One region of the Mesorhizobium sp. M1252 genome, then DNA from elsewhere that is predicted to be linked to it. Evidence: predicted binding sites of a transcription regulator. Region 1 holds the regulator's gene; each other region holds the start of a gene.
What was found. Region 1 encodes LexA, which represses DNA repair genes until DNA is damaged. Its sites were predicted from a motif close to TGTTCNNNNTGTGTTCNG; they were not measured.
Positions count from the first base shown of each region.

Region 2: uvrA (excinuclease ABC subunit UvrA) is a predicted target of LexA. The motif match lies at 2,898-2,915, and genes of this name have one in related genera.
Region 3: NKH22_RS05730 (putative DNA modification/repair radical SAM protein) is a predicted target of LexA. The motif match lies at 2,821-2,838, and genes of this name have one in related genera.
Region 4: NKH22_RS16295 (YifB family Mg chelatase-like AAA ATPase) is a predicted target of LexA. The motif match lies at 2,318-2,335, and genes of this name have one in related genera.

Region 1 covers NZ_JAMYLX010000015.1:14,113-21,373, forward strand. The annotation lists gene gltX (glutamate--tRNA ligase) at 1-473, opposite strand, end outside; gene arr (NAD(+)--rifampin ADP-ribosyltransferase) at 936-1,352, shown strand; gene NKH22_RS25080 (ComEC/Rec2 family competence protein) at 1,459-3,915, shown strand; gene lexA (transcriptional repressor LexA) at 3,909-4,691, opposite strand; gene NKH22_RS25090 (GntR family transcriptional regulator) at 4,897-5,661, opposite strand; gene kynU (kynureninase) at 5,830-7,077, shown strand; gene kynA (tryptophan 2,3-dioxygenase) at 7,183-7,261, opposite strand, start outside.
Region 2 covers NZ_JAMYLX010000009.1:178,530-185,790, forward strand. The annotation lists gene uvrA (excinuclease ABC subunit UvrA) at 1-2,748, opposite strand, end outside; gene NKH22_RS19585 (hypothetical protein) at 3,532-3,753, opposite strand; gene NKH22_RS19590 (ATP-dependent Clp protease proteolytic subunit) at 3,900-4,508, opposite strand; gene NKH22_RS19595 (SRPBCC family protein) at 4,538-5,005, opposite strand; gene NKH22_RS19600 (ArsR/SmtB family transcription factor) at 5,002-5,316, opposite strand; gene NKH22_RS19605 (ABC transporter ATP-binding protein) at 5,450-5,851, shown strand; gene ssb (single-stranded DNA-binding protein) at 6,062-6,595, shown strand; gene NKH22_RS31530 (DUF2306 domain-containing protein) at 6,633-6,851, shown strand; gene NKH22_RS31535 (DUF2306 domain-containing protein) at 6,854-7,012, shown strand; partial or broken gene NKH22_RS19620 (OsmC family protein) at 7,036-7,261, shown strand, end outside.
Region 3 covers NZ_JAMYLX010000002.1:470,752-478,012, forward strand. The annotation lists gene NKH22_RS05725 (UdgX family uracil-DNA binding protein) at 112-1,581, opposite strand; gene NKH22_RS05730 (putative DNA modification/repair radical SAM protein) at 1,584-2,819, opposite strand; gene NKH22_RS05735 (glutamine synthetase family protein) at 3,051-4,436, opposite strand; gene NKH22_RS05740 (aspartate aminotransferase family protein) at 4,472-5,854, opposite strand; gene NKH22_RS05745 (hypothetical protein) at 6,010-6,462, shown strand; gene NKH22_RS05750 (WD40 repeat domain-containing protein) at 6,464-7,261, opposite strand, start outside.
Region 4 covers NZ_JAMYLX010000007.1:163,774-171,034, reverse strand. The annotation lists gene NKH22_RS16300 (malate synthase G) at 1-485, shown strand, start outside; gene NKH22_RS16295 (YifB family Mg chelatase-like AAA ATPase) at 691-2,223, opposite strand; gene NKH22_RS16290 (glycosyltransferase) at 2,472-3,536, opposite strand; gene NKH22_RS16285 (glycosyltransferase family 2 protein) at 3,721-4,338, shown strand; gene gshB (glutathione synthase) at 4,888-5,841, opposite strand; gene NKH22_RS16275 (GtrA family protein) at 5,922-6,296, opposite strand; gene NKH22_RS16270 (glycosyltransferase) at 6,300-7,261, opposite strand, start outside.

The DNA of each region.
Region 1 (7,261 bases):
CGGTCGTGCACCACGGTTTCGCCCTCGGTCGGCGCCTTGATGCGGATGGCGCCCTTGACGCCGGGAGGCGCCTCCGAGGGGGCACGATCGCGCCACTGGCCGTTGTAGCGCGGCGGCAGACCCTTGGCGCGTGCGGCCTCGCGCATCGCCTCGAGCTCGGCAGGCGTCTCGTAGCTGTAATAGGCCTTGCCCAGGCGCACCAGCTCCTCGGCCACCTCACGGTGGCGCGGCGCGCGCTCGAACTGCGATATGGCCTCACCGTCCCAGGAAAGGCCGAGCCAGGTCAGCCCATCCAGAATGGCCTGTGTCGCCGCCTCGTTGAAGCGTTCGCGGTCGGTGTCCTCGATGCGCAGCACCATCGTGCCGCCGGTGTGCTTGGCGTACAGCCAGTTGAACAGCGCCGTGCGCGCGCCGCCGATATGCAGATAGCCGGTGGGCGAGGGGGCAAAACGGGTGACGACCGTGTCGGACATGGAACTCTTGGAACCTTGGAAAGCGGAGCGTGATCGCGCGGACTTTCGCGCTTTGCGCGTTCATGTAGCATAGGGGGTCTGGGGCGCAAGGGGCAGACCCGATGGCTGGACGTGGCCGGGGCACGTCGGCAATTATCGGTTGCGTCAACTGGCGCTGGAGCCTTGTAGCACAAAATCTGTTCGCACCCTCCGCGCAACCTCGTTTGGCAGCAGCGTCAATGTCTGGGTTTCATTCGGCTGCAGCGTCCGTCACAGTGCCTGGAACATCGCTGCGACGGTGGTAGCCCCCTCTGACGAGCGGACATTTCTTCACGGATGCGGCACTGCCCGACTACAACGCCGCCGTGACAGCCTTGGCTTGGTCACGGATATTGACCTTTCTGCAATCATTATCGTGAACACCGCAACTGTGTGCAGGCCGGTCTCGCCACGAAGGAGGCATGATTGAAAGAAGGACTACCGATGACCGAAAACGCCGACCATACGGAGGGTGATCCGTTCTACCATGGTACCCGGGCGGATTTGAAACCCGGGGATCTGCTGAGCGTCGGCCACCCTTCCAATTTCAGAGGTAAACCACTGTCATGGATCTATTTCACCCAGACACTGGAAGCCGCCATCTGGGGAGCAGAGCTTGCAACGGGTGACGGTCGTCAAAGGATTTACATCGTAAAGCCGACGGGGTTTTTTATGGATGACCCTAACCTGACCGACAAAAAATTTCCCGGTAATCCGACGAAATCCTACCGCTCCCGTGATCCGTTGCTCATCCTGGGTGAACTCGGTGAATGGCAGGGTCATACACCGGAACAATTGAAGGCAATGCACGATGGGCTTGCTCGCCTGAGGGCGGAGGGCCGGGATATGATTGAGGATTGAGCGTCCTTGGCGGGTCAATTCCGGCGCGGTGGACGCGACCGCACGGACTTTCGCGCTTTGCGCGTTCATGTAGCATAGGAGGTCTGGGGCGCAAGGGGCAGACCCGATGGCTGGACGTGGCCGGGGCACGAAGGAAGGCGAAGGCGGCGAGGCAAGCGTCAGCGAACGCTCGCTGTTTGCCGATAGTCCCTATGCCGAGCCGCTGCCCCTCGCGCTGCCTGAGCCGCATCCCGGCATAGCGCCCGCGCTGCCCGGTCACGCCTTGCCGGCGCAAGTCACAGCGCCCGGATCTATCGCCCGACTGCGCAGACGGCTTCGCCGCCCGTCATGGCCCGCGCTCCGCCGCAGCCTTGCCGTGGCCGCCAACACGGAGCTCGACCGGGGCGTCGCCTTCCTGCTGGTCCCGGTTTTCCTGGCAGCCGGCGTCATCGTCTACTTCTCGCTGGCCGGCGAGCCGGGCTTTGCGCAGCCAATCGCCATTGTGGTGCTGGCGACATGTTGCGCTGTCGCCACGCGATCGCGGCCGAGGACGCATCTGTTCTGCATGGCCGCGATGCTGTGCGCGCTCGGCGTCGTCGCCGCCAAAGTCGAGACCTGGCGCGCCGGAACGCAGATGCTCGGCTCCGAGATCCAGACACGGCTGACCGGCCGCGTCGTCAGTCTCGAACAGATGGAGAGCGGGCGCATCAGGCTGACGCTCGACGTGGTTTCGACCGCTTACCCCAAGCTGCGCTACGCCCCGGAGCGGGTCAGGCTCTCGGCGCGGACCGTTCCCGCCGATATGACCGCCGGCTCCCTGATCACCGGCTATGCCAGGCTGTTGCCGCCGACCGGTCCGGTGCGGCCGGAGAGCTACGATTTCTCCTTCGACAGCTATTTCACCGGTATCGGCGGCAGCGGCTTCTTTCTCGGCAATCCGAAAACCATTGCTACGCAGGGACCGCCGCCGCTGACCGCGCGGCTCTCCTCGGCAATCGAGAGCGCGCGCGAAAACATTGCCGACCATATCAGGGGCAAGATCGGCGGCGCCGAAGGCGAGATTGCCGCGGCGCTGATTGTCGGCGTGCGCGCCGGCATCCCGGACGAGGTCAACGAAGCGATGCGGCGCACCGGCATCTATCACATCATCTCCATCTCCGGCCTGCATATGGCGCTGGTTGCCTGCACCATCATGGCGTTGCTGCGCGGCGCCTTTGCGCTGTTTCCGGATTTCTCCTCGCGCCGGCCGGTGAAGAAATATGCAGCAGTGGCAGCACTCGTCTCCATCGCCGCCTATCTCGTCATTTCAGGCATCGTGGTGGCTGCCGAGCGCAGTTTCATCATGCTAGCGGTCATGCTTGTCGCCGTGCTGTTTGATCGCGCCGCACTCACCATGCGCAATCTGGCGATCTCCGCCATTGCCGTCATCCTGGTGTCGCCGCACGAGGTGGTCGGTCCCAGCTTCCAGATGTCGTTTGCCGCCACTGCCGCCCTTGTCGGCGCCTATGCCGGCTGGGCCGATTACCGCGCCGACAAGGTGAGAACGCCACCGGCAAAGCGCTCCTTCGTCGGCTTCCTGTCGCGAAAATTCGCGCTGGCCATGGGCGGCCTCGCCATGACCTCGATCATCGCCGGCAGTGCAACCTTGCTGTTCGCCATCTGGCATTTTCAGCGTGTGTCGCCGCTCAGCCTGATCGCCAATCTGGCCGTGATGCCGATTGTATCGTTGATCGTCATGCCGTTTGCCGTGCTCAGCGCGCTGGCGATGCCGTTCGGCGCCGACGGACCGTTCCTCTATGTGATGGGCAAAGGCCTGACGGCGATGATCGCCATATCGGCCTGGATTTCCGAGCGCTCGCCGGTCGATGCCGTCGGGTTGATTTCCATCCGCTCGGTGCTGCTGGTGACGGTCGCCCTCGTCATCGCCACCATGGCCACCACCTGGCTCAGGCTGGCGGCCGTGCCTTTCGCGCTGGCCGGCCTGTTGACGGTGCCGCAGGTGCTTACGCCCGACGTGCTCATATCCGAGGATGCGCATCTGGTGGCCATGCCGATCGGTGGCGGCGAACTCGCCCTCAACCGCGAACGCTCCAACGAATTCACCACGGACAATTGGAAACGGGCGCTGCGGGCCGAAACCATTATCCCACCTGAGATTTTCGAGTCAACAGATACGCGGTTCGATCTCGATCCGCTCGATCTGCCGCCCGGCTCGCCCTTCTATTGCACCGGCGATCTCTGTATCGCCCGGCACCCTTCCGGAGCCATTGTAGCGCTTGCGAAAGACCGCAAGACGGCGCGGCCGGCCTGTGCCTTCGCGAGCCTGATCGTCATCGATGACGCCACCGCCTACAATCCGTGCCGCGACCCGCTGGTGCTGGTCGTGACGAAGAAACAGCTGGCCCGCGACGGCAGCGCCGCCGTCTTCTTCGATCCGCAATCGGCAGCTGCAGCGCCAACCATCCGCTTCGCCGTCGACAAGCCGTATCGCCCCTGGCACGAGCAACGCCGCTTCTCCCGCGAAGCGCGCGGCCTGCCGCCTTACAACCAGCGTGAAAAGTACAAACCCAAGCCGGCTCAGTAGCGCCGGATCAATCCGACAAGCTTGCCCTGCACCTTCACCCTGTCCGGTCCAAAAATGCGGGTCTCGTAGGCCGGGTTGGCGGCTTCCAGGGCGATCGAGGCGCCCTTGCGGCGGAAGCGTTTCAGGGTCGCTTCCTCATCGTCGACCAACGCCACCACGATCTCGCCGGGGCTGGCTGTGTCGGCATTGCGGATGATGACCGTGTCGCCATCGAAAATGCCGGCCTCGATCATCGAATCGCCCTTGACCTCGAGCGCGTAGTGTTCGCCGCCCATGATCATATCGGGCGGCACCGAGATCGAATGGGTCTGATGCTGGATGGCGTCGATCGGCACGCCGGCGGCGATGCGTCCCATAACCGGGATTGAAATCGCGGAAACGGCATCGTCATTGCCGGCCGACATCGAACGCGACGGCGAGCCCGGCTTGATCTGGCGGCCGAGACCGCCTTGGCCCAACGCGCCTTGTCCTTGGCCGCCTTGCCCTTGGCCGGTTTGACCAAGACTGCCCTGAATGACGCTCGGCGAAAACTTCCTCGCCGCATTGAGGCCTGGTGCGATCGAGTCGGGCAGCCGCAGCACTTCCAGCGCGCGCGCCCGGTTCGGCAGCCGGCGAATGAAACCGCGCTCCTCAAGCGCCGTGATCAGGCGGTGGATGCCGGACTTGGAGGCGAGGTCGAGCGCTTCCTTCATCTCGTCGAAGGACGGCGGGATTCCGCTCTCCTTCAGGCGTTCATGGATGAACATCAGAAGCTCATGTTGTTTGCGCGTCAGCATCGCGGCCCCCAAGGGTTCTGAAACCAGAATCAGAAAAAACAAACCCAGAACAAACACTATCTGTTCCAGTTGTGTTCCGCAACCTTTTAAAGTTTAATGAATGTGTTGACGTTTTGTTCAGCGTAACGTTCGGCGCTGCGAGCGCCGCCTGCGCCCAGTTGCCAGCAACGGGGTGAAACGAAGACAAAGTGCCCTGCGTCGTCGGCTACGATCGCCGCTTCCTTTTCGGACGGGGCTGCGCAGCATCCGCGCGGGGTTCTCTCTGGGCATAGACCCGCAGCGTGTAGCCGATGTGAGCGGTCATCAGAGTTTTCGCACGTTCGACGTCGCGATCGAGGGCCGCTTCCATCAGGGCGGTATGGTGTTCGATCGCCACGGCGTCGCGCAGGGCCGCCACGGCCTTCCGGTGTCCGTCCGTGCGGCCGGCGGCGGCGCGCAGCGTCGGGGCCAGACCCAGAAAGCGGTGATGGCGATGCAATTGGTCGGAAATCGTTGCATTGAAGCGCAGCAGCCAGCTGGATGTCGCGGCACTGAGCAGCGCCGCATGGAAGGCATCGTGTTTTTCGTACCACGCGTCGACCGCATCATCCGATGGATCGTCGAGAACAGACCCGCACCGTGAGAGACGATAGTGGGCGGCAACGACCGCGTCTTCCCACTCACGGTCGCCCTTCTCGATCGATTCCACCAGCAGGGGCAGTTCGACCACCAGCCGCGCACGTGCCAAATCCTCGAGCTCCGCCCGAGAGACGGGAGCGACCGCAAACCCGCGGTTGCTGATGGCGGTCACAAGCCGTTCCGCCTCCAGCCGCGACAGCGCCTCGCGCAACGGCGTCCAGCCGATGCCGTAGGTGTTGCGCAGCGTGCTCAGCTTCAACGGCGCGGCAGGCGCCAGCCGGGTCGCAAGAATATCGCGCCTGAGCAGGCGATAGGCCACTTCCGTCTTCGAGGTCTGCTCGTCATCCAGCATCGTGATCCATCAGACATAAACGCTCGGGCGGATCATTATATATCAAAGCCTTTCAATGGGTGAATTATATATAATGTTTGACAGTTCAAGGGCGACCACTCAAGATCGCCGGCATGTTTGGGCGGCAGGCTCCGCCGCGCGCGTTTGTCCATGGAGGGGCGCCGGATCATGAGCACGACACCCGATCTCGCTACAATCGAAGCAATGGATGCCGCCGATCCGCTGCGCTCCATGCGTGAACGCTTTGTCTTGCCGCAAGGCGTGATTTATCTCGACGGCAATTCCCTGGGCGCCGCGTCAGCGGTCGTCTTCAGCGAACTGCAGCAGGCCGCCACGCAGGAATGGGCGCACGACCTCATTCGCGCCTGGAACACCGCCGGCTGGTTCAACATGCCGGTGGAACTCGGAGATCAGCTCGGGCGACTGATCGGCGCGGCTGATGGGCAGACGGTGGTCTGCGACACAACCTCGATCAACATCTACAAGCTGCTGCACGCAGCGCTCGGCATGCGGCCGGATCGGTCGGTCATCGTTGCCGAGGGCGACAGTTTCCCGACCGACCCCTACATGGCCGAAGGCGTCGCCTCGACCCGGCCGGGAACGCGGCTGCGGCTGGAGGGCGTCGACGCGGCCGCAATCGAGGAGCTGATCGACGACAGCGTTGCCGTCATCCTGGTCAACCACGTCAACTACAAATCCGGCCAGTTGCGCGACATGGCGGCGCTGACGCGCAAGGCACATGACGCCGGCGCGCTGATCATCTGGGATCTCTGCCACACGGCCGGCGCCTTGCCGGTCGAACTTGACCGTGCCAATGCCGATTTCGCCGTCGGCTGCACCTACAAATACCTCAATGGCGGCCCGGGCTCGCCGGCCTTCATCTACGCGGCCGAGCGCCACCATGACGATGCCCACCAGCCGCTCAGCGGCTGGTGGGGCCATGCGCGGCCCTTTGCCTTCGAGCAGGGCTTTGCCGTCGGCAGCGGCATTCGCCGCTTCCTGTGCGGAACGCAGCCGGTGCTGTCGATGCGGGCGCTCAAGGGCGCGCTCGATATCTGGAACGACGTCGATATGGCGGCGGTGCGCAGAAAAAGCATCGCGCTGACCGACCTGTTTATCCAGCTCGTCGAAGCCAGATGCGGCGCCTACCGGCTTGAACTGGAAAGTCCTCGCGACGGCAGCCAGCGCGGCAGCCAGGTGTCGTTCCTCCATCCGCATGGCTATCAGGTGATGCGCGCGCTGATCGAGCGCGGCGTGATCGGCGATTTCCGGGCGCCGTCGACCATCCGTTTCGGCTTCACGCCGCTCTATGTCGGATATGGCGATGTCTGGCAGGCGGTCGAAGTCCTGGAGGATATTCTGCGCACCGGCGCCTGGCAGGACGCCCGCTTCGCGGTGAAGACCGCGGTTACGTGAGAAACCAGAGCAATTTCAGGAAAAGTGTGAAGCGGTTTTCCGTCCGAAATTGCGTCAATCAAAGAGCTAGAGCATTTCGCCGTTTCCGTTAAACGGTGAAATGCTCTAGAGCCGGGTGCGGACCGTCCAGAGCTCCGGAAACAGCACGACCTCCAGCATCTTCTTCAGATAGGAGGCGCCTGAG
Region 2 (7,261 bases), on a different contig from region 1:
GATGACTTCGAGATTGTGCTCGATGACCACCACCGTGTTGCCCTGGTCGACCAGTTCGTGAAGCACTTCCAGCAACTTGGCGACGTCGTGAAAGTGCAGGCCGGTGGTCGGCTCGTCGAGGATGTAGAGCGTCTTGCCGGTCGCCTTGCGCGACAATTCCTTGGCGAGCTTGATGCGCTGCGCCTCGCCGCCCGACAGCGTCGTCGCCTGCTGGCCGATATGGATGTAGCCGAGGCCGACCTGCTTCAGCGTCTCCAGCTTGTCGCGCACCCCGGGCACGGCGGCAAAGAAATCGACGCCTTCCTCGACCGTCATGTCCAGGACGTCGGCGATCGACTTGCCCTTGAACAGGACGTCGAGCGTCTCGCGGTTGTAGCGCTTGCCGTGGCAGACGTCGCACGTGACGTAGATGTCGGGCAGGAAGTGCATCTCGATCTTGATGACGCCGTCGCCCTGGCAGGCCTCGCAGCGGCCGCCCTTCACGTTGAAGGAGAAGCGGCCCGGCTGATAGCCGCGGGCCTTGGCCTCGGGCAACCCGGCAAACCAGTCGCGGATCGGTGTGAAGGCGCCGGTGTAGGTGGCCGGGTTCGAACGCGGTGTGCGGCCGATCGGCGACTGGTCGATGTCGATGACCTTGTCGAGGAATTCGAGGCCCTCGATGCGGTCGTGATCGGCCGGATGCTCGCGCGAGCCCATGATGCGGCGCGACGCCGCCTTGAACAGCGTCTCGATCAGGAAGGTCGATTTGCCGCCGCCAGACACGCCGGTGACGGCGGTAAAAGTGCCGAGCGGGATTTCGGCAGTGACGTTCTTGAGATTGTTGCCGCGCGCGCCGACGATCTTCAGCCGGCGGTTTTTCTTGGCCTCGCGCCTGACACCGGGCGTGGCGACTTCGAGCGCGCCCGACAGATATTTACCGGTGATCGAGTTGGGATTGGCCATCACCTGCTGCGGCGTGCCCTGGGCGATGATCTCGCCGCCATGAATGCCGGCGGCCGGACCCATGTCGACGACATAATCGGCATGCAGGATGGCGTCCTCGTCATGCTCGACGACGATCACCGTGTTGCCGATGTCGCGCAGATGCTTGAGCGTGTCGAGCAGGCGGGCATTGTCGCGCTGGTGCAGGCCGATCGACGGCTCGTCCAGCACATAGAGCACGCCGGTGAGGCCGGAGCCGATCTGCGACGCCAGCCTTATGCGCTGGCTCTCGCCGCCCGACAGCGTGCCGGAATTGCGCGACAGCGTCAGATAGTCGAGGCCGACATCGTTGAGGAAGCGCAGGCGGTCACGGATTTCCTTGAGAACGCGCACCGCGATCTCGTTCTGCTGGTCGTTGAGATGTGGCGGCAGTTCGGTGAACCACTGGTCGGCCTTGCGGATCGACAGCTCTGTGACTTCGCCGATATGCTTGCCGGCGATCTTCACCGCCAGCGCTTCCGGCTTCAGCCGGTAACCCTTGCAGACCGGGCAGGGCGTCGCCGACATGAAGCGCTCGATCTCCTCGCGCATCCAGGCGGATTCGGTTTCCTTCCAGCGCCGTTCGAGATTGGGAATGACGCCCTCGAACGTCTTGGTCGTCTTGTAGGAGCGCAGGCCGTCATCATACTGGAAGGTGACCTCGCGCTCGCCGGTGCCGCGCAGGACGGCTTCCTTGGCCTCTTCGGTCAGGTCTTTGAACTTGTCGCCGAGCTTGAAGCCATAGGCTTTGCCCAGCGCTTCCAGCGTCTGGGCGTAATAGGGTGAGGTCGACTTCGCCCACGGGCTGACGGCGCCGTCGCGCAGCGAGACGTTTTCGTCCGGCACGATCAGGCTGGCGTCGATGGCGCGCTGGTTGCCGAGGCCGTCGCAGGTCGGGCAGGCGCCGAACGGGTTGTTGAACGAGAACAGCCGGGGCTCGATCTCCGGAATGGTGAAGCCGGAAACCGGGCAGGCGAATTTTTCCGAGAACAGGATGCGCTCATGCGTCTCGTTCTTCGATTTGTTGACCGAGTCCTCGCCGGTCTGGCTGGCGTCGAGCGGCCGGTCGGCGAACTCGGCCACCGCCAGCCCTTCCGCCAGCTTGAGCGCCGTTTCGATGGAATCGGCAAGCCGTGTCGCCAGGTCGCCGCGCACGACGATGCGGTCGACGACGACATCGATGTCGTGCTTGTACTTCTTGTCCAACGCCGGCACATCGGCGATCTCATAGAAGACGCCGTCGACCTTGACGCGCTGAAAGCCCTTCTTCTGCAGCTCCAGCAGTTCCTTGCGATACTCACCCTTGCGGCCGCGCACGATCGGCGCCAGCAGGAAAAGGCGCGTGCCTTCCTCGACCGCCAGCACCCGGTCGACCATCTGTGAAACCGTCTGGCTCTCGATCGGCAGGCCGGTCGCCGGCGAATAGGGGATGCCGACGCGCGCGAACAGCAAGCGCATGTAGTCGTAGATCTCGGTGACGGTGCCGACCGTCGAACGCGGGTTCTTCGACGTGGTCTTCTGCTCGATCGAGATGGCCGGCGACAGGCCGTCGATCTGGTCGACATCCGGCTTCTGCATCATTTCGAGGAACTGGCGCGCATAAGCCGACAGGCTCTCGACGTAACGGCGCTGGCCCTCGGCATAGATGGTGTCGAAAGCAAGCGACGATTTGCCGGAGCCCGACAGGCCGGTCATGACGATCAGGCTGTCACGCGGCAGGTCGAGATCGACATTCTTTAGGTTGTGTTCGCGTGCCCCGCGAATGGAAAGGTATTTATGGTCGGCCATCGCCGGTCGCCGCCTCAGGTCTGGTGTCAGTGGGATCGGCGGGTTTTCCCGGCCATTCCCTATGTAGGTATTTTTGCCGCCACGTCGAGAGACGCCACACTTCTCGACCAAAGCCGTTTAACCGTCTTTCGCGCGAACGGGCAAGCGGAAAGAACAAAGACCGAACACGCTCCTGACAAAGCTGTGCAGAAACTGACAAGGGTGTTTCAGAAACTGACCCTGACGTAAGCTCCCGACGATCACATTTTCCGTAACCGGCTATTCAAGGTTGACGCCGTCGAATCAGGGGCGCACTCTGCCGGAGTCAACGGAGCCGGCCGTCTTTGATGGCCTCGCCGCCCATAGCGGCCTGCGAGACGCCGCAGGTTTTTGCGATTTGTGCTTCGGATTGACACCAGTCGCAACGGACATAGGAGCGGAGCATGACGCCACCGGATAGTCCCTTGAGGCTCCACCTGCTAGTGGAGCCGCGGCGGGCATAAGTGCCAGGTAGTTTCAAGGCATTGGAGTGTATGCGTCCAAACGAACGCATCGCGTCAGTCCAACAAACCACCAGACAAACCGTGACCTGCCGAATCCCACAAAAATCAGAGACGGCTAGTCGGATCGTCGGCTGAATGCCGCGAAGCATCCGAAATCAAAGTCGGTATAACACTACCGGCAGTTTGGATTTGGAATCCAAGAAAAGCCCCGACCGTTAGCGGAAGCAACGGCGGGGCTGTTCTTTTGCGAGGAAGTCGTCGGCGCAGGCTTTCTCTCCCGTATAGTAGCTGGGAGAAGGGGCTACCGGCGCGTCGGCTTGATCCCACCCGTGCCGACATCGACAGTGATGCTGCCGGAAATCCTGACATCGGTGTCGCCGATCTTGAACGTGCCGTTCTCGACGGCAGGCAGCGCGTCGTCCGGCTCCGGCTGCGGCGCGGGCTTGGCGATGCGGTAGTCGCCGGCCACGCCGGGCAGGGCGCCTTTCCGCGACGTGCTGGTGCTGCCCCCGGCAAAGGCCATGCTCGATGTCGCCGCCGTGATGGCAATGGCTATGGTCAGTCTGTTCAGGTGGTAGCGCATGGCAAGACTATAGTGCCGCGCTCAAGGCGAGGCCAGACCAGAGGCGTTGAAATTGAGGGAACACCGGCCTGCATTCAATCCGCCGATCAGGCCGCTGCCTGCTTGCGGGTGTCGAAGACGTGGTCGACGAGGCCCCAGTCCTTGGCCTCCTTCGCGGTCATGAAGAAATCGCGGTCGAGCGTGCGTTCGACCTCTTCGTGGGTGCGGCCGCAATGGTGAGCGTAGAGGTCGGCCATGTGCCGCTTGGTGCGCAAAATGCCTTCGGCGTGACGCTGGATGTCGGAGGCCTGGCCCTGGAAGCCGCCCAAAGGCTGATGCAGCACGATGCTGGCATTGGGCAGCGCGATGCGCCGCCCCGGCGTTCCCGCCATCAGCAGGAAGGAGGCCATCGACGCGGCAAAGCCCATGCACACGGTCGACACCGGGCAGCTGACATATTGCATCGTGTCGTAGATGGCGAAACCGCTGGTCACCACGCCGCCCGGCGAGTTGATGTAGAGCGAGATCTCCTTGTCGGGATTGTCCGATTCCAGCGACAGAAGCTGGGCGCAGACCAGCGCCGACATGCCGTCATTGATCTCGCCATTGACGAAGATGATGCGCTCGCGCAGCAGCCGCGAGAAAATGTCGAAGGCACGTTCGCCGCGGCTCGATTGCTCGATCACCATCGGCACCAGATTGGCAAAGCCGCTCATCTCATTGTCTCCGTTTTGATTTTTCCGGGTCAGGCAGCGCGCAGCAACAGGCGTGGCGCGTTGGCGGCGACAGGCGGTTTGGGCTTGTATGCGCGCAGCCAGAGCCGGCAGCCCGCGCCGGCCATCGCGACCGCAGGCGTCAGGACAAACCCGTCATGGACGATGCGCAGATGCGTGCCGCCGGAAACGGTGCGGGCGAGTGTGAAGGTGACGATGCTCTCCAGCTCCTCGCGGTCGGCGTCGCCGGAACGCTCGCGCCAGGAATAGCGCAGCAGGCGCCCCGGTTCGGCATCGAGCACTTCGCACTCGATCGGCTTCTCAGGCCCGGCAAAGGCAAAGCGGCTGCCGGTTTCCGGATTGATGTCGTTCGGCATCATCCATTCCGCCAAGAGGTCCGGCACGGTCAGTGCCCGCCACACTTTTTCCGGTGCGTCCGGCAGATCGCATTCGAAGGCGAGGGCATCTTTGGCGGTCTGCGTCTGCTTTTCGTCGGTCATTGGTCCATGTCCTTCAAAACGGCCTTCAGTCTTTCGATGCGCTCCGGCCAGAATGCGCGGTAGCGTTCGATCCAGCCGAGCAGCGGCTCGAGCCCTTGCGGATCGGCGCGATAGTAGGCGTTGCGGCCGGCGCGTCTTTCGCTGACCAGGCCTGCGCCGCGCAGCACGGCAAGGTGCTGCGACACCGCCGGCTGCGACACGCTCATGCCAGTGCGCAACTCCGACACGCTCATCTCGCCGGAAGTCAGCCGCTCGTAGACGGCGCGTCGCGTCGGGTCGGCCAGGGCGCGAAAAATCTCTGCTTCGATCATGGCAAAAGCATAAGTCGATACTTATCGATTTGGCAAGGGGTGTTTTGAATGCCCCGTATTGATTGGATCCTGCCGGGCCTCTAATCCATGGGCAACAAGATGGGTCGATCATGGCGAGGCAGGAGTAGTATTTATGAATTCCAACGTCGATCGTTCGTCCGCCGAGAACCTCAACGAGGCTCTGAGGCTCTATCGCCGCCTCGTCCTCGGTATAGGCGCCATCGCCGTCATCGGTTTCATGGCCGTGATCTTGTTGGCCAAGCTGGGTACGGCGCTATCGCCGCCATACGGGATTTACATCTTCGGCGAAGGATTGGGGACCTGGGGCCTGATCGCGGTGGTAGCGGCGCTCGTCGCTCAGGTCTGGTGGCACGGGCGCGCGATCGGGAAATTGCTGAATGACCCGGCTCTGAAATCTGAACCTGCAGTCGGGCTGATGTCGGCACCAACCGTGATCGCACAGCGCGCCCATGCCATGGGCATGGAGTGGAGCGGCTTTTTCGGTCCGTTGCGACCAGCTAAAAAACGGCGCTGACGACACCGCTTCTCGCCCCTGCGTGTCAGCTAAATCCACGCGCCCGCGTCCGCGATTGCTGCCATTCCTTGACAATCCGTGGTTAACAGTATAGGAACGAAAAGGGAACAAAAACCTTGTGGGAAAAGCCAGCCGCGGCAAGCCAGGATTGTCCGCGGCCTGTAAGGTGAACGACTTGAAATTTGGTTCGGATGAGCGCGGAGAAGTGTCATGGCGGGTAGCGTCAACAAGGTCATTCTGGTCGGCAACCTCGGCGCGGACCCTGAAATCCGCCGCCTGAATTCCGGTGACCCGGTCGTCAACATCCGCATCGCCACGTCGGAAAGCTGGCGCGACAAGAATTCCGGCGAGCGCAAGGAAAAGACCGAATGGCACAACGTCGTCATTTTCAATGACCAGATCGCCAAGGTCGCCGAGCAGTACCTGAAGAAGGGCATGAAGGTTTACGTCGAAGGCCAGCTGCAGACACGCAAATGGCAGGATCAGACCGGCGCCGACAAGTACACGACCGAAGTCGTGTTGCAGAAATTCCGCGGCGAGCTGCAGATGCTCGATTCTCGCGGCGAGGGCGGCGGTCAGGTCGGCAACTATGCCGGCGGCGGCGGCGCGAGCCGTGGCTCGGATTTCGGCCAGTCTGGCCCCAATGAGAGCTTCAACCGCGGCGGCAACAGCGGTGGCGGCGGTTCCAAGGGCGGCGGTGGCGGCGGCTCGTCGCGCGAACTGGACGACGAAATCCCGTTCTGAGCTGACGGTAGTCAGCGATATCTGAGGAGAGGGCGCGATGTCGCTCGGACCGCTTCTATCGGCGCGCCCTCCCATTCCATGGCACGCCTTCGCGGCCCTTGCCGCGCTGGCCATTGGCGCTACGCAACTGGCGCTGCCGAAAGGCACGACGCGTCATCGTGTCGTCGGCTATGCCTGGGCGGCGCTGATGCTGGTCGTCGCCAGCAGATACGCCTCGTCGGTCCGTTCAGCCCGATCCATCTCTTGTCGATTTTAGTGTTGATCGCCGTGCCGCTGGCGGTCTGGCACGCGCATATGCATCGGGTCGCCAAACATGGCAGGGTCATGATATCGCTGTATGTTTTCGCCCTGATCGGCGCCGGCGTGTTCACGCTGCTGCCGGGGCGGATCATGCACACGGTCGTCTTCGGCCAGTGACGCTTTCTGAAAGGAAGATTGCCGTGAAAGCACGGATCAAATGGGTCGAGGAGCGCACCTTCGTCGGCGAGTCCGGCAGCGGCCACAAACTGGTGCTGGGAACCGCCCCCGGGCCGGAAGGCAAGACGCCGGGTCCGAGCCCGATGGAACTGGTGCTGATCGGCACCGGCGGCTGCTCGGCCTATGATGTCGTCCACATCCTCGAAAAAGGCCGCGAGGCGATCGAGGACTGTGTTGTCGAACTCGACG
Region 3 (7,261 bases), on a different contig from region 1:
CGTTGGATTCACGACCGTGAAGCCACTCAGCTTCGTCATCCCTGGGCGAAGCAGGAGCGAAGCTCCTTGTTCCGCCCGCGGATGACGATGTCGCTGAGGCTTTCGCTCATCTCACGACCCCATCAGCCGCTTCACCTCTTTCATATCCTTTAGGAACCGCTCGCGCTCAGCCTCCTTGTCCGTCGGCTCGTGAATGCGCACGATAAAGGACGGGTGGATGGTGATGAACACGCGCAAGCCATCCTCGCGTTCGATCAACTGGCCGCGCATTTTCGTCACGGCAATGGCCTTGCCCAGCAGCGACAACGCCGCCGTTGCCCCAAGCGCCACGGCGAGGTCCGGCTTGATCAGCTCAAGCTCCCGGCCGATCCACCAGCGGCAGGCCTGGACTTCGCCGGTATTTGGCTTCGAGTGGATGCGGCGCTTGCCGCGCGGCTCGAACTTGAAGTGCTTGACGGCGTTGGTGACGTAGACTTTTTGCCGGTCGACGCCTGCGTCATCGAGAATTGCATCGAACACTTTGCCCGCTGGCCCGACAAAAGGTTTGCCGGCGAGATCTTCCTGATCGCCAGGTTGTTCGCCGACGAAGACCACTTTGGCGTCATCCGGCCCCTCGCCGAACACGGTCTGTGTCGCGTCGCGCCAGAGCGGGCAGCGACGACAACCCTTTGCAGCCTCGCGCAAATCGGAAATCGTCTTGGCATCGTCTTCATCCGGCGCCTCGGCCGGCTCGGGCTTCGGCCAATGTCTTGCCTGCAGCTTGGCGTGGTGCGGCGCCGGCGTCGTCGGTTGTCTGGCAATCATGGCTATAGCGGCCTCGTCCGCTCCTGCGATCAGATCTGGAATGAGCGAGGCCTCGGGAAGGTTCCGCCAATATTTCTTCGGCATCTCCTTCTGCATCGCCTTCACCTTGAGCCGCGCCGGGTTGAAGATGTTCTGGAAATAGGTCAGCCACAACGCCTCGGTGTCGTCCTGATCGGGTGCATCGCCCTTGGCCGCACCCGGGCCGATCGCCAGCCTTTCGCCATTCCAGTCGGCGGAGGCATAGGGCGTCAGGACGGTCCAGCGCATGCCGGTGAACCGCCGGACGAAGAAATCCGCGTTGCGCTCGACAATGAAATGCTCCGGCTCGAACCAGGCGACGTAGCGCTCGTCCTCGCCGTAGCCGATCTTCCGGAAGCGTACGAAGGCATGCATCTTATGGCTGTCGCGCCGCACCGCCTTTTCCATGGCTTCGAGCCGCCTGGTGTCGGGATCGGATGCGATCGCCAGCAGTTTCGGCTCGGTGCGCAGGCGACAAAGCATCCAGTAGAGAAAGGCAAACCGGCCGGGGTCGGAGTGGCAGAAGGCGGTTTCGGCATGGGCGATGAACTCGCGCGGGACGGTAAGCTGCGCGCCCTCTGGCACCGCCGGCAAGGCATCTCGAGGATCATTGGCGTCGGACCCGACACCCCAACTAATATCCTCAGGCCGGACCTCATTCAGCGTCAGACGCCGTGCCGCATCGCGCCAACCGGCGAAATCGGTCTGGCTCGCTAGCCGGACAGTGTATCGGGCAAGGTCGAGCTGGGCCGGCTGCATGGTCAAAACAGCGACAGTTGTTCGCAGGACTTTACGATCGTATCGCGCAGGCCTGTCTTGTCGGTGAGTCCGCCCGGCGACCAGCCTTCGGCGATGATGAAGGGCCTCAGCTTGGCGATCGAATGGCAGATCCGTCCGACATCTTCCAGCCGCATACGTCGGTGGCGGCGGGTTTCAAGGATCTTCGCCACCACCTTGGTGCCCAGACCCGGAACCCGCAGCAGCGCTTCCCGATCGGCGCGGTTGATGTCGACGGGAAACCTCGCCCGATTGCGCAAAGCCCAGGCGAGCTTGGGGTCAATGGCGAGATCGAGCATGCCGTCGCTGCTGCCGGCGAGGATTTCCGGCTGCGAAAAGCCGTAGAAGCGCATCAGCCAGTCGGCCTGATAGAGCCGGTGCTCGCGCATCAGCGGCGGTTTCTGGAGCGGCAGCGACGATGACGAATCCGGGATCGGGCTGAAGGCGGAGTAATAGACGCGCCGCAGATGGTAGCTGCCATAGAGCCGCGCACTGGAGTGCAAGATACCGTCGTCGGATGTCTTGTCGGCGCCGACGATCATCTGCGTCGACTGACCTCCGGGCGCAAAGCGTTCGCGCTTCTTGGTCCGCAACGTCGGCTCGGCCTTTTCCTCCATCTTCCGGCGCAGGTTCGCCATGGAAAGCCGGATCGTTTGCGGCTTCTTCTCCGGCGCCAGTTTCTTCACGCCCTCATCGGTCGGCAGTTCGACATTGATAGACAGCCGGTCGGCGTAGAGCCCGGCCTGCTCGACCAGTTCGGCCGAGCTTTCCGGAATGGTCTTCAGATGAATATAGCCGGAGAATTTTTCGTCCAGCCGCAGCCGCCGCGCCACCTCCACCATCTCGGCCATGGTCTCGTCCGGGGAGCGGATGACTCCTGAGGACAGGAAGAGGCCCTCGATGTAGTTGCGCCGATAAAAGTCCATGGTCAGCTTCACCACCTCGTCGATGCTAAAGCGGGCGCGGCGCACATTCGATGACGAGCGGTTCATGCAGTAGCTGCAATCGTAAATGCAGAAATTGGTGAGCAGGATTTTCAGGAGCGAAATGCAGCGGCCATCCGGCGCGTAGGAATGGCAGATGCCCATGCCTTCTGTGGAGCCGATACCGCCGGATTGGAGCGAATCCTTCTTCGCCGAGCCGGACGAAGCACAGGAGGCGTCGTATTTGGCGGCGTCAGACAGGATTGCCAGCTTTTCACGGACGGTGGGCGCGCTCATCCGTTCATGATATGTTCTTGAAGGCTGCAGCGCCACCTCATTTGATGCAGGCGGCGAAAAAGTGATCGCCGCCCGCCGTCAGGGCAATCAGAGACCGTTTCGAAATTCGCTCTGGCGAGTCATATGGTGGTGGTTTCGAGAACCGAAGCGCAGCGGACATTTGGTCCGTGAGCATCGGAAGCGCAGAAACCACCATCGATGGCCGCCGGAGTAGAATTTCGAAACGGTCTCTCAGACCTCGTGCAGGTAGAGGTGGTAGTCCAGCTCGCTCACCGTACGCGCGACGCGCAGATACTCCGACTGCTTGATCGCCACGAAGGTGCGATGCAGATCCTCGCCAAGCGCCTCTTTCAGGAAGCTCGAGGCGCGCGCCGCCTCGATCGCGGCGCGCCAGTCGACCGGCATGGTCGTGCGCGTGACAGCGGCTTCATAGCCATTCCCAGTGGTTTCAGGGCCGGGGTCGAGGCCTTCGTCCAGACCCTTGATGATGCCGGCCAGCACCGTTGCCGCGATCAGGTAGGGATTGGCGTCGACGCCCGACGGCCGGTGCTCGATGCGCCGGTTCTTGGCGTCGCCGGCCGGCACGCGCAGCGCCACCGAACGGTTGTTGACGCCCCAGGTCGGCGCCACCGGCGCATAGGACTGCGAGACGAAGCGCCGCCAGGAATTGGCGTGCGGCGCAAACACCAGCATCGATTCGGCCATGGTCTGGATCAGCCCGCCGAGCCCCTGCAGCAGCGGCAGCGACCAGCTTTCGCCGCCGGCTTCGGCAAAAACGTTGCGGCCGTTCTTGTCCTGCAGCGAAACATGGAAATGCATGCCGGAGCCGGCATATTTTTCGATCGGCTTGGCCATGAAGCAGGCGGTAACACCATGGCGGCGCGCCTGCGCCCGCACCAGCCGCTTCAACATGACGAGGTCGTCGGCCGCCCGCATGACATCCTTGCGGTAGTTCAGCGTCAGCTCGTACTGGCCGGGCGCGTATTCGGAAATCACCGTTTCGGCCGGAATGCCTTGCGCCTTAGCCGCGGCATAGATGTCGGAAAACAGCGGCTCCATGCCGTGCAGATGGTCGACGGAATAGACTTCCGTCTTGGCCGAGCGGCGGCCGTCGAGCACGGCATCCGCCGGTTTCACCTTGCCATCGGCATCGCGCTCATTGGCCAGCAGGAAAAATTCGAGTTCGAAGGCGCCGGCGGGATAGAGGCCCTTGGCCGCCAAGATGTCGACCTGCCTGGCCAGCGCCAAGCGCGGGTCCGACGACATTGGCTGTCCCTCGAGATGGTACATCGCCATCAGCAACTGGCCGCGCGGCGGGTTCGTGCCGTAAAGCGGCACCAGCGTGCCGGGAATGGGCCATGCCCTGAGATCGCCGTCTCCAGTCGTCCAGATCAGCCCGGTTTCGTGCACATCCTCGCCGGTGATGTCGAGGCCGAGGATCGAGATCGGCATGTGGCGGCCGCCCTCGAAGATGCTTTTCAGCTCATGCCGGCGCACGATCTTGCCGCGGCCGACGCCGTTGGCGTCGGTCAAGACGATATCGAAGGCTTCGATTTCGGGATGGGCGTCGAGAAAGGCTTGCGCCTCGGCGGGCGTCGAGCCCGAAGGTGAAGTCATGACTAGTGTACTCGAGTTTGGCTTGGCAGCTTGTCTCATGCCGTCAGCCTTGCCGCAACCGTGGCGAAGGCGGTGATCAGCCGGTTGACCTGGGCGCCGGTGGTGGCCGGTGAGATCAGCATCATGTTGTGAAAGGGCGCGATCAGCACGCCCTGGTTGACCAGCGCGACATGGATAGCCGCCTCAAGCTCCGGCGCATGGGCAGTCTCGGCTTCGGCGCCGTTCCTGAGCGGGCCAGGGGCGCAGATGAACTCGACGCGGGCGCCGACGCGGGCGACATGCCAGGGCAGATTGTAGCGATCGATGACGCCGGTCAGCCCGGCATCGAGCCGCAGGGCGAGGCGATCCATCCGGGCATAATTCTCCTGCGTCATCACCTCTTCGAGCGTTGCGCGCATGGCTGCGAACTGCAGCGGGTTCGCCGACAGCGTCGTGCCCATGCCGGAATAGCCCGGCTCCTTGGTTCGATTGTAGTCGGCATAGCGCGAGGCGACCTCGTCGCTCATGCCCCACACGCTTGCCGGCACGCCGCCGGCGATCGGCTTGCCCAGCACGAACAGGTCGGGCTGCAGCCCGAATTTCCTGGTGTAGCCGCCGGGTCCAGTCGAAATCGTGTGCGTCTCGTCTATCAGAAGCAGCGTTCCGGCCGCGCGCGTCAGTTTGCGCAAGGCGTCGTGAAAACCCGGATCGGGCAGCACCATGCAGGAATTGGTCAGCACCGGCTCAGCAATGACGCAGGCGACATCCTTGTCCTTGAGCGCTGCTTGCAGCGCGGCGACATCGTTGAATTCAATGACCTTCGCCGTCTTGGTCAGGTCGCGAAACTCACCCGCCAGCCCCGGCCGATTCACGGGCTTGCCGTCGACCATCCGGACCATCGTCTCGTCGACCGAGCCGTGATAGCAGCCGTTGAAGACCAGTATCTTTTCGCGGCCGGTGACGGCGCGGGCGACGCGCAGCGCGAAGCGGTTGGCGTCGGTGGCGGTGGTGGCGATCTGCCAGAACGGCAGACCGAAACGCTGTGTGAGCAGCGGCCCGATGGCCAGCGCATCTTCCGAAGGCAGCATATAGGTCAGGCCGCGCCCGGCCTGGCGGCGGATGGCGCGCGCCACCGGCGGCGGCGAATGGCCGAACATCGAGCCGGTGTCACCGAGGCAGAAATCGTCCAGCCTGTTGCCGTCGATGTCCGTGATGGCGGCGCCCTTGGCGCTTTCGACCAGGATCGGGAATGGCGTCGGCCAGTCGTTCATCCAGTGCATCGGCACACCGCCGAAGAAGCCTGGCAGGCCGTTACCGACCTTGGCCTGCGATTTCGGCCGCGCCTTGCGGAAGGTGTTCGCCTCGCTTGTCCGCAATGCAGCGATGCGGTCACGGCTGATACCGTCGATGGATGCTTTTGAACTGTTCGTGCTGTGCATGAAATCCCTCTCGGCCGGCACACTACCCAATTGGCGACGGCAACCGCAATTGGCCGTGTTGGTGCCCTGCATTGGGTCAGCAGCAAGTTCGGCAGACTTGACCTTCCGGCGCAGTCGGGCGCCAATGCGATCGGGTCTGTGGTTTGGGGAGAAAAATGCGGACGATCATCTGCGCTATTGCGCTACTCTTGTCGGCCGCTGCGGCTTCCGCATCGGGCGGCGTCTGGTGTTCCGTCGATGACAAAGCGGTGCAATTCGAGGTCGGCGCCGGGGTCACCAGAGGTATGGGCGGCCCGACCTTCAATTTTCGCGGCGATCTCGAGATACTTGGCCGGCCGGAAGGCGACAGTCTGCGCAAGACCGTCTTCGAGGATTCCGACCTCACCCAGTACTGGCTGGACGACAAGGAGTTGCGGCTGAACGTCTACCACGAGCATCAGCTCGGAGATAAATTCAACTCTGTCGAACTGACGATCCTGACCAAGACCAGTGACGAGGGCGTCTATGACGGCCGGTACACGCTTGCCGTCTACGACAACGCCGCCGACACGGAACAGGACGGCAAGCCGAAAGAATTGACCGGCAAGGTGTCGTGCGGAGCCGAATAGGTCACGCCGAGATATCGATGACGCCGCAGTCGCCGGCGGCACTGCCGAAGGCGACCCGGCGCTCTTCCTTATCCCACATCATCGCGGTGATGGCGCCCTTGCCCGGGCGGCGCAACAGCACCTCTTTGGCATCGGTAAAGCGCACCGCCATGACCATGCCGTCATCATAGCCGACGGCGACGACATCCTGGCTCGGATGGCAGGCAACCGATGTCACCATGGCGTTGCCGCGCGTGCCGAGCTCCAGCGGCGCCTTGCCCATCGGGCCGTCCTTGCCCGAAAACGGCCAGACGATCGCCGCCGGCGCGCCGGAACTCGCCAGCCATTTGCCCTTCACGCTCCACGACAGGCTTTTGACCTTGCCGGGATAGCCGGTCATGCGCATGTGCTTGCCGTCGGCGAGCTTCCAGCCATGCAGCGCGTTTTCCTGCATGGTGGTGACGAGGAAGGCGCCATCCGGCGAGAAGGTGACGCCGGTATGGGCACCGGCCCATTCCAGCTCCACCGGCTTGCCCTCGGCGGCCGGGAAATGCAGCGTCGCGCCATTGTAGCGGGCGACGCCGAAGCGTATGCCCTTGGGGGAGAAGGCCAGCCCCTCGACCGAACGCGGATGGGCAAACTCTTTGGTCTTGCCGTCGGCAAAGCGCACGAACGCAGTCTTGCCTGTGGCATAGGCGATAGCGCCTTGCGGCCCGGCGGCGACGCTGGTGATCCACTTCTTGCCGGCGCTCGCCAATTCGCCGACGGTGCCACCTGCGGTGACAGCAAAAATCTTGCCGTCCTCGCCGCCGGTGATCAG
Region 4 (7,261 bases), on a different contig from region 1:
AGAGCCGGCCGAAGGCGAAGCTCGATGATATATTGTCGGTGCCGGTGGCGGTGCGGCCGAACTGGACCCCCGACGAGATCCAGCGCGAGCTCGACAACAATGCGCAAGGCATTCTGGGCTATGTCGTGCGCTGGATCGACCAGGGCGTCGGCTGCTCGAAAGTGCCCGACATCAACGATGTCGGCCTGATGGAAGACCGCGCCACGCTGCGCATCTCCTCGCAGCACATCGCCAACTGGCTGCACCACAAGGTTTGCTCCGAAATTCAGGTGATGGATTCGCTGTGGCGCATGGCAGCGATCGTCGACCTCCAAAATGTCGGCGACCCGCTCTACCGCCCGATGGCCACCGATTTCGACAATTCCATCGCCTTCCACGCCGCCTGCGACCTGGTGTTCAAGGGTCGCGAGCAGCCGAACGGCTATACGGAGCCGGTGCTGCACGCGCGGAGGCTGGAGCTGAAGGCGAAAGAGCGGGCGAATTAGCGCCTGCGTTTCCCTCCCCCTTGAGGGGAGGGTGGCCCGAAGGGCCGGGTGGGGTCCTGCGTGAAGTGCGGCGACTCCCTTCGGACGACACTACAAGCAATGTCATTGCAGAGGCCCCTTCTCGGCTCGGCTCCAAAAAGATCGACCATTCTTCGGCGACCCCCACCCTGCCGCTTCGGGGCCACCTTCCCCTCAAGGAGGAGCGTTACGCCGCCTGCGCCACGCGCTCCGACATCATGCGGTAGGAAATCGCCTCGGCCAGGTGAATTCGGCCGACGGTTTCGCTGGCGTCGAGGTCAGCCAGTGTGCGCGCCACTTTGAGCACGCGGTGATAGGCGCGCGCAGAAAAGCCGAGTTTCTCGCTGGCGTCTTTCAGCAGCGACAGGCCTGCTGCGTCCGGCGCGGCGATGTCCTCGATAACAGAAGGCGAGCAATGGGCGTTGGTGGTGGCGCTGGTAACGCCCAGCCGCTCGAAACGTTCGCGCTGGATGGTGCGGGCGCGCGCCACGCGCTGGGCGACGGCTGCACTTTTCTCCGCTCGGTCGGGCCGGATCAGGTCGGCGGCCGAGACCGCCGGTACCTCGATCCTGAGGTCGATGCGGTCGAGCAACGGGCCTGAGATGCGCGCCTGGTAATCGGTGCGGCAGCGTTCGCCGCGCAGGCAGCGATAGCCGGGCTCGCCGGCCATGCCGCAACGGCACGGGTTCATCGCCGCCACCAGCTGGATGCGCGCTGGATAGGTGACGCGGTGGTTGGCGCGCGCGATCATGCAGTCGCCGGTCTCCAGCGGTTGGCGCAGCGCATCCAAGGTCTGCGGCGTGAATTCGGGAAACTCGTCGAGGAACAGCACGCCGTTATGGGCAAGCGATACTTCGCCCGGCCGCGCCCTGATGCCGCCGCCGACCATTGCCGCCATCGAGGCCGAATGGTGCGGGGCGCGGAACGGCCGCCGGTCGGTGAGCTTGCCTTCGCCGAGCTCGCCGGCCACCGAGGCGATCATCGAGACTTCAAGAAGTTCCTTCGGTGCCAGTGGCGGCAGAATTGAAGGCAGCCTCTGCGCCAGCATCGATTTTCCCGAGCCGGGAGGCCCGACCATCAACAGATTGTGGCCGCCGGCCGCCGCCACTTCCAGCGCCCGCTTGGCGCTTTCCTGGCCCTTGATGTCTGAAAGGTCGGGCAGGTCGCGGGCCGAGACATGGATGCCGGGCTCGGGCCGCGACAGCACCTGCGTGCCGCGAAAATGATTGGCGATGGCAATCAGGCTGCGCGGCGCCAATATGTCGAAATCCTTGCCCGCCCAGGCCGCTTCCGGCCCGCAGCCGAACGGGCAGATCAGGCCTTTTCCCTCGGCATTGGCGCCGATCGCCGCCGGCAGCGCGCCGGCCACCGCGGCAATGGTGCCGTCGAGCGACAATTCACCCAGCACGACATAAGACGCCAGCATATCGCCCGGAATGGCGCCGAGTGCCGCCATCAGGCCGAGCGCGATCGGCAGGTCGTAATGGCTCCCTTCCTTGGGCAGGTCGGCAGGCGCCAGGTTGACCGTCACCTTCTTCGACGGCATCGACAGGCCCGAAGCGTGCAGCGCCGCCTGCACCCGCTCGCGGCTTTCGGCCACCGCCTTGTCGGCCAGGCCGACAATCTGCATGCCGACCTTGCCCGGCGCGATCATCACCTGGACATCGACCGGTACGGCCTCGATGCCCTGGAAAGCAACCGTGCGAACCCGCGCCACCATCTTGCTCTGCCCCCGGATATCAGCTCGCCTCGGCCTTGTGGTTCAGACCGCGAGCGACGTCAGGACAAGACAACCATAGATTTCAGGCCAAGGCAAGAACATTACAGGAACATGCATTCGTGGTGGTTGCAGCGCGCTGTGCCGGTTGCAAAAACGGAAGATGGTTGAGCAAAATGGAACGGCTGCTCCGCCTCCTCGACCGCGTTAACAAGGCGACTAGGCCCTTCGGCAATCTGAGGGTGTTGCTTCTAAGCGGTGATGAAGGCATCGACCGAACCTGAAAGCGATCGATCGATCGCGACCTGCGGTGGAAGCCACTCCATGACAGGATATCTGAAAGGCCAAGGCAGGGCGATCCGGCGCGAAGAGCCGCTCTCCAGAAAAATCTCGTTTACAAGGTCTATGAACCGCCCGCGGTCTCGTTCGATTCGTTTCAAAGTTTGCGAACGAATGTAATCCCGGGGAATTCGTCGCTCCTTCAGCGCTAAGACAGCCTCCGCGATGGATCGAGGATCGGGTGGAACTGTGAGCGAATAGTCGTCATCCAGATAAAGGTCTCGGCCGCCATGGTTCGGCGTCGTGACCACTGGAAGGCCCGCGAGAAGATATTCCGTGCTGGCGAACATTGGTCCTTCCAGGTGAGAGAGACAGATTCCCACGGCTGCACGATTTAGATGCGTGTTCACCTGAGCCGGTGCCAATCGGACAGGCTTGCCGGTGCCGTCAAACTCGTTGATAAAGACGTGATGCGGCGCGAGCTCCCTATGCCGATTTATTCGCGCTCTTTCCGACTCCGTCGTGGAGGATCCGCTTGAATCTCGATAGAAGACAAATGCGCAACGCTGGATGCCAAGCGACAAGTCATGGCGCTTCCACGGAGCCAGTTGCGCATTGTAGATTGCATCAAATTCTACAGGGACATCATCGAGAGGCCTGAATATGTGTTCGGAGGTTGTTGACGTCTTTTTGTGCAGGACGGCGGCCTCGCCGGACTGGTTCAACAGATCAGCCTCTGCCTGAGTGTTGGATAGGAAGATTAGCGAGTGACGGGGGTTCTTGAGTCTATGCAGAACGGCATAGGTCCGGATGGTTTTGACGCTAGCACTGTTTTCGATGGACCAGGTTGGCGAGATGAGAAACCAGGCGCGGTGGCTGCGTGGACGGAAAGGCATATGACTTGCTAATCCGAGCGGCGTACCGGACATTCCCGAATAGGATATGAACGGATCGTCCGACAGCAAACTGGCCTGAAGAGCAGGTTGCGACTTCGCGGAAGGGTGCCCTTTTCTGAGGTTGTGGCCATGACGCAGCATGGCTCTGACAATCTCGAATTTGGTAGGAGGGCGATACCCGTGCTGTAGGGTCAACATGCGGCAATTGCGATCTTGAGTGCGGAGAAAAACTCGCTTCGATAGAGAGAAATTTGGCAAAGAAACACCGCCATTTGATCGACGGAATATCTCAGGCGATCAAATCTGGTGTACGGAGAAGCGCCTCTTGAAAGAAAACATCGTCCCAAGCGGGGCTGGTTCTCACATCGCGCTACCAACCGTATCCGTTTGCGTAGGCTGTTTCAATCAAGAGGCATTCATCGACACTGCGATCCGATCCGTAGCGGCGCAGACATACACTGCGTTCGAATGCGTGGTGGTCGATGATTTTTCGACCGACGGTTCCCGCCGAAGGATTGAAGAGTGTCTGTCCCAGCTTGGCGACAGTCGTTTCCGCTTTCTGCCCCGACTGCAAAATGGCGGGCAGTTGACAGCAATGATGACCGGGCTTGACGCGACAGCCGGGCCCCTGATCTCCTTTCTTGACGGTGACGATGCTTGGCATCCTGACTTCATAGAATGCCATGTGAGAGCCCATCTCAGCCACACCCGTATCGCGGCGATGTCGAGCTCCGATGAGGTGGTGATAGATACGGCCGGCAAACTGCTTGCGGGCGGTCATCCCGTATTCCACCTGAATGACCCGCGATCGATGCCGAAAATGAGCGGCTACCTGCATGTCGACACCGAAGCTGACCCGACATTATTATTTATTGATCGGGGCACCGTGGGTTTGGTTTTGGTCAACCACATCGGGGATGATGTTTCGTCGAGCTCCGCTTGAAATCATGCGTCCATCCGATCCGGACGAAATAAAGATATGTGCCGATGGTTATATGGCTCGTGCCGCCCATATGATCGGCGGAACCGTGAGGATTGGGCGGGCTCTTGGCAGTTATCGGCTTCACGGCGGCAATGGCTGGGCGGACGGGCGCATCCTGGGTACCGGAGTTGGCCTCGGCAGGATGTCGCCTGATACTGAAATAGCGATACGGCGGGCACTGGCCAATCGTTGGTGCGAAGTGGCGCCGGGACTGGAGCATTTAATCTCCCGCCACTCAATGCGCAGGACCTTGGTCGACCTGATCGGACTGTCTGCGGCTTTCGCATTGCTGGAAAAGAACTCCGATGCGGGTTTTCTGCTGAAAGACTGGGCAACACCACAGCGAAAATTGCAGACCAGACTTATCGGTCTCCTTCCTCCGAAACTGAGGCCTCGGCGCTTCCGGGACATAGTTTGATTTGATGAGCCGCTTGCTCGGCAGTCTTACCCGATAAAGAGCATCCTTCGATGCTTCTCTGGACCCACCAAAGTCCTCCGTAGCAACGCACACTACGCGGCCGAATTGCGCCGCATTTCCTCCACCGCGTCCCAGAACAGGCTGGCGATATCCGCGCCGCCAAAGCGTTGCACTTCGCGCACGCCGGTTGGCGAGGTCACGTTGATCTCGGTCATGTAGTCGCCGATCACGTCGATGCCGACCAGGATGAAGCCGCGCTCTTTCAGCGACGGGCCGATGCGGGCGCAAATCTCGCGTTCGCGCTCCGTCAGCTCAGTCTTTTCGGCGCGGCCGCCGACATGCATGTTGGAGCGAGAATCGTGGTCGGCCGGCACGCGGTTGATGGCGCCGACCGCCTCGCCGTCGATCAGGATGATGCGCTTGTCGCCCTTGCGCACATCCTTCAGATAGCGCTGGACGATATACGGCTCGCGTGACAGCTGGGCGAACATTTCGAGCAGTGAGGCGAGGTTGCGATCGTCTTCCTTGAGATGGAAGATGCCGGCGCCGCCATTTCCGTAGAGCGGCTTGACGATGATGTCGCCGAACTCCTTGCGGAAGGCGGCGACCTCCTGGGGATCCTTGGTGATCAGCGTTTCCGGCATCAGATCGGGGAATTCGGTGACGAAGATCTTTTCCGGGCTGTTGCGCACCCAGGCCGGGTCGTTGACGACCAATGTCTTCGGGTGAATGCGCTCCAGAATATGCGTGGTGGTGATGTAATTCATGTCGAAGGGCGGATCCTGGCGCAGCAGGATCACATCCATCTCCGACAGGTCGGTGCGCACCTTGTCGCCCAGCGTATAATGATTGCCCTTCTCGTCGCGGAGCTTCATCTCTTCGATGCGGGCAAACACCTTGCCGCCCAGCATCGACAGCCGGTCGGGCGTGTAGTGGAACAATTGGTGGCCGCGCCGCTGCGCCTCCAGCGACAGCGCAAAGGACGTGTCGCCGGCGATCGAGACGGTGGAGACATGGTCCATCTGGACGGCGATCTTCAGGGGCATCTTCCGGTCTCCAGCAGGCTCTGTCGCCGATATACGGAACTTGGCGGCTTCTGCCAATCGCGCTTGCTTGGCCCAGACCTTTAACGGTCGAAGACCAGCCGGGAGTAACCGAGGAACGACAGCGCCATGGCGACCGGCGAGGCGACGGCAAGTGCCGCCAGCGGCGGCAGCGCCGGCAGCGCAAACAGGATGGCGCAGTAGACGAGATAGTTGACGATGCTGGTGGCGATGCCGACGCCGCCATAGCGCGCGCCCTCCTGCGCCACGCCGCGGCTCGACGGCGAAAAGGTCAGGTGCCGGTTGATCTGCCAGGTGACGCACAGCGCAAAGCCGATCGACAGGACACGGGCGACGAAGGGACCGAGCGGCGTCAGCGCCAAGAGCAGCCAGAGCGCCGCGGCATCGGCGACGAAACCAACGCCGCCTGCCAGGACGAAGCGGGCGAGCCGGCTCACGGCTCAGGCGGCCCGGGGCGTCTTGCCCGGTTCGGCCTTCGGGATTTCACCAGTGCGTTCGCGCCGTTCGACCCGGCCTGACGGCACCGAGAGATAAAAAATGCGCTTCTGCTCGGCGCGTCCGCGCGATACCGAATCGAGGATCAGTCCGGTCACCATCGCAAGCATCGAGAGCAGCAGCAGGCCCACCGACAGCACCCAGGTCGGCATGCGCGGCACGAGGCCGGTCTGGGCGAATTCGATCAGCACCGGCGTCATCAGGGCAAGGCTCGACGCCAGGAAGAAAATCGCGAAGGCGCCGAAGAAGCGCAGCGGCTGCGTTTCCTTCATCAGCATGGCGAACATCCACAGGATCCTGGCGCCGTCGCGATAGGTCGACAGCTTCGACGACGATCCCTCAGGCCGGCGGCCATAATCGAGCGCGATCTCGCTCACCGGCAGTTTGAGCTGCGAGGCATGCACCGACATTTCGGTCTCGATCTCGAAGCCGCCGGAAACCGCGGGAAAGCTCTTGACGAAACGCCTCGAGAAGACGCGGTAGCCGGAGAAGATGTCGGTGAAGTCGGCGCCGAACAGCCGCTTGTAGAGGCTGTTGAAGATGCGGTTGCCGAAGGCATGGCCGGAACGGCCGGCATCGTCGGTGACGCCGCGCCTGGTGCCTACCACCATGTCGCAGCGCTCGGTCTGCAGGATGTTGATCAGCAGCGAGGCATCTTCCGGCGCATAGGTGCCGTCGCCATCGGCCATCAGATAGATGTCCGCATCGATGTCGGCGAACATGCGCCGCACGACATTGCCCTTGCCCTGGCGCGGCTCGCGGACGACGATGGCGCCCGCTGCGCGCGCCTTGAGCGCGGTCAAATCCCTGGAATTGTTGTCATAGACATAGATCTCGGCCGACGGCAGCGTCTCGCGAAAGCGCCGCACCACCTCGGCGATGGTCAGTTCCTCATTGTAGCAAGGCA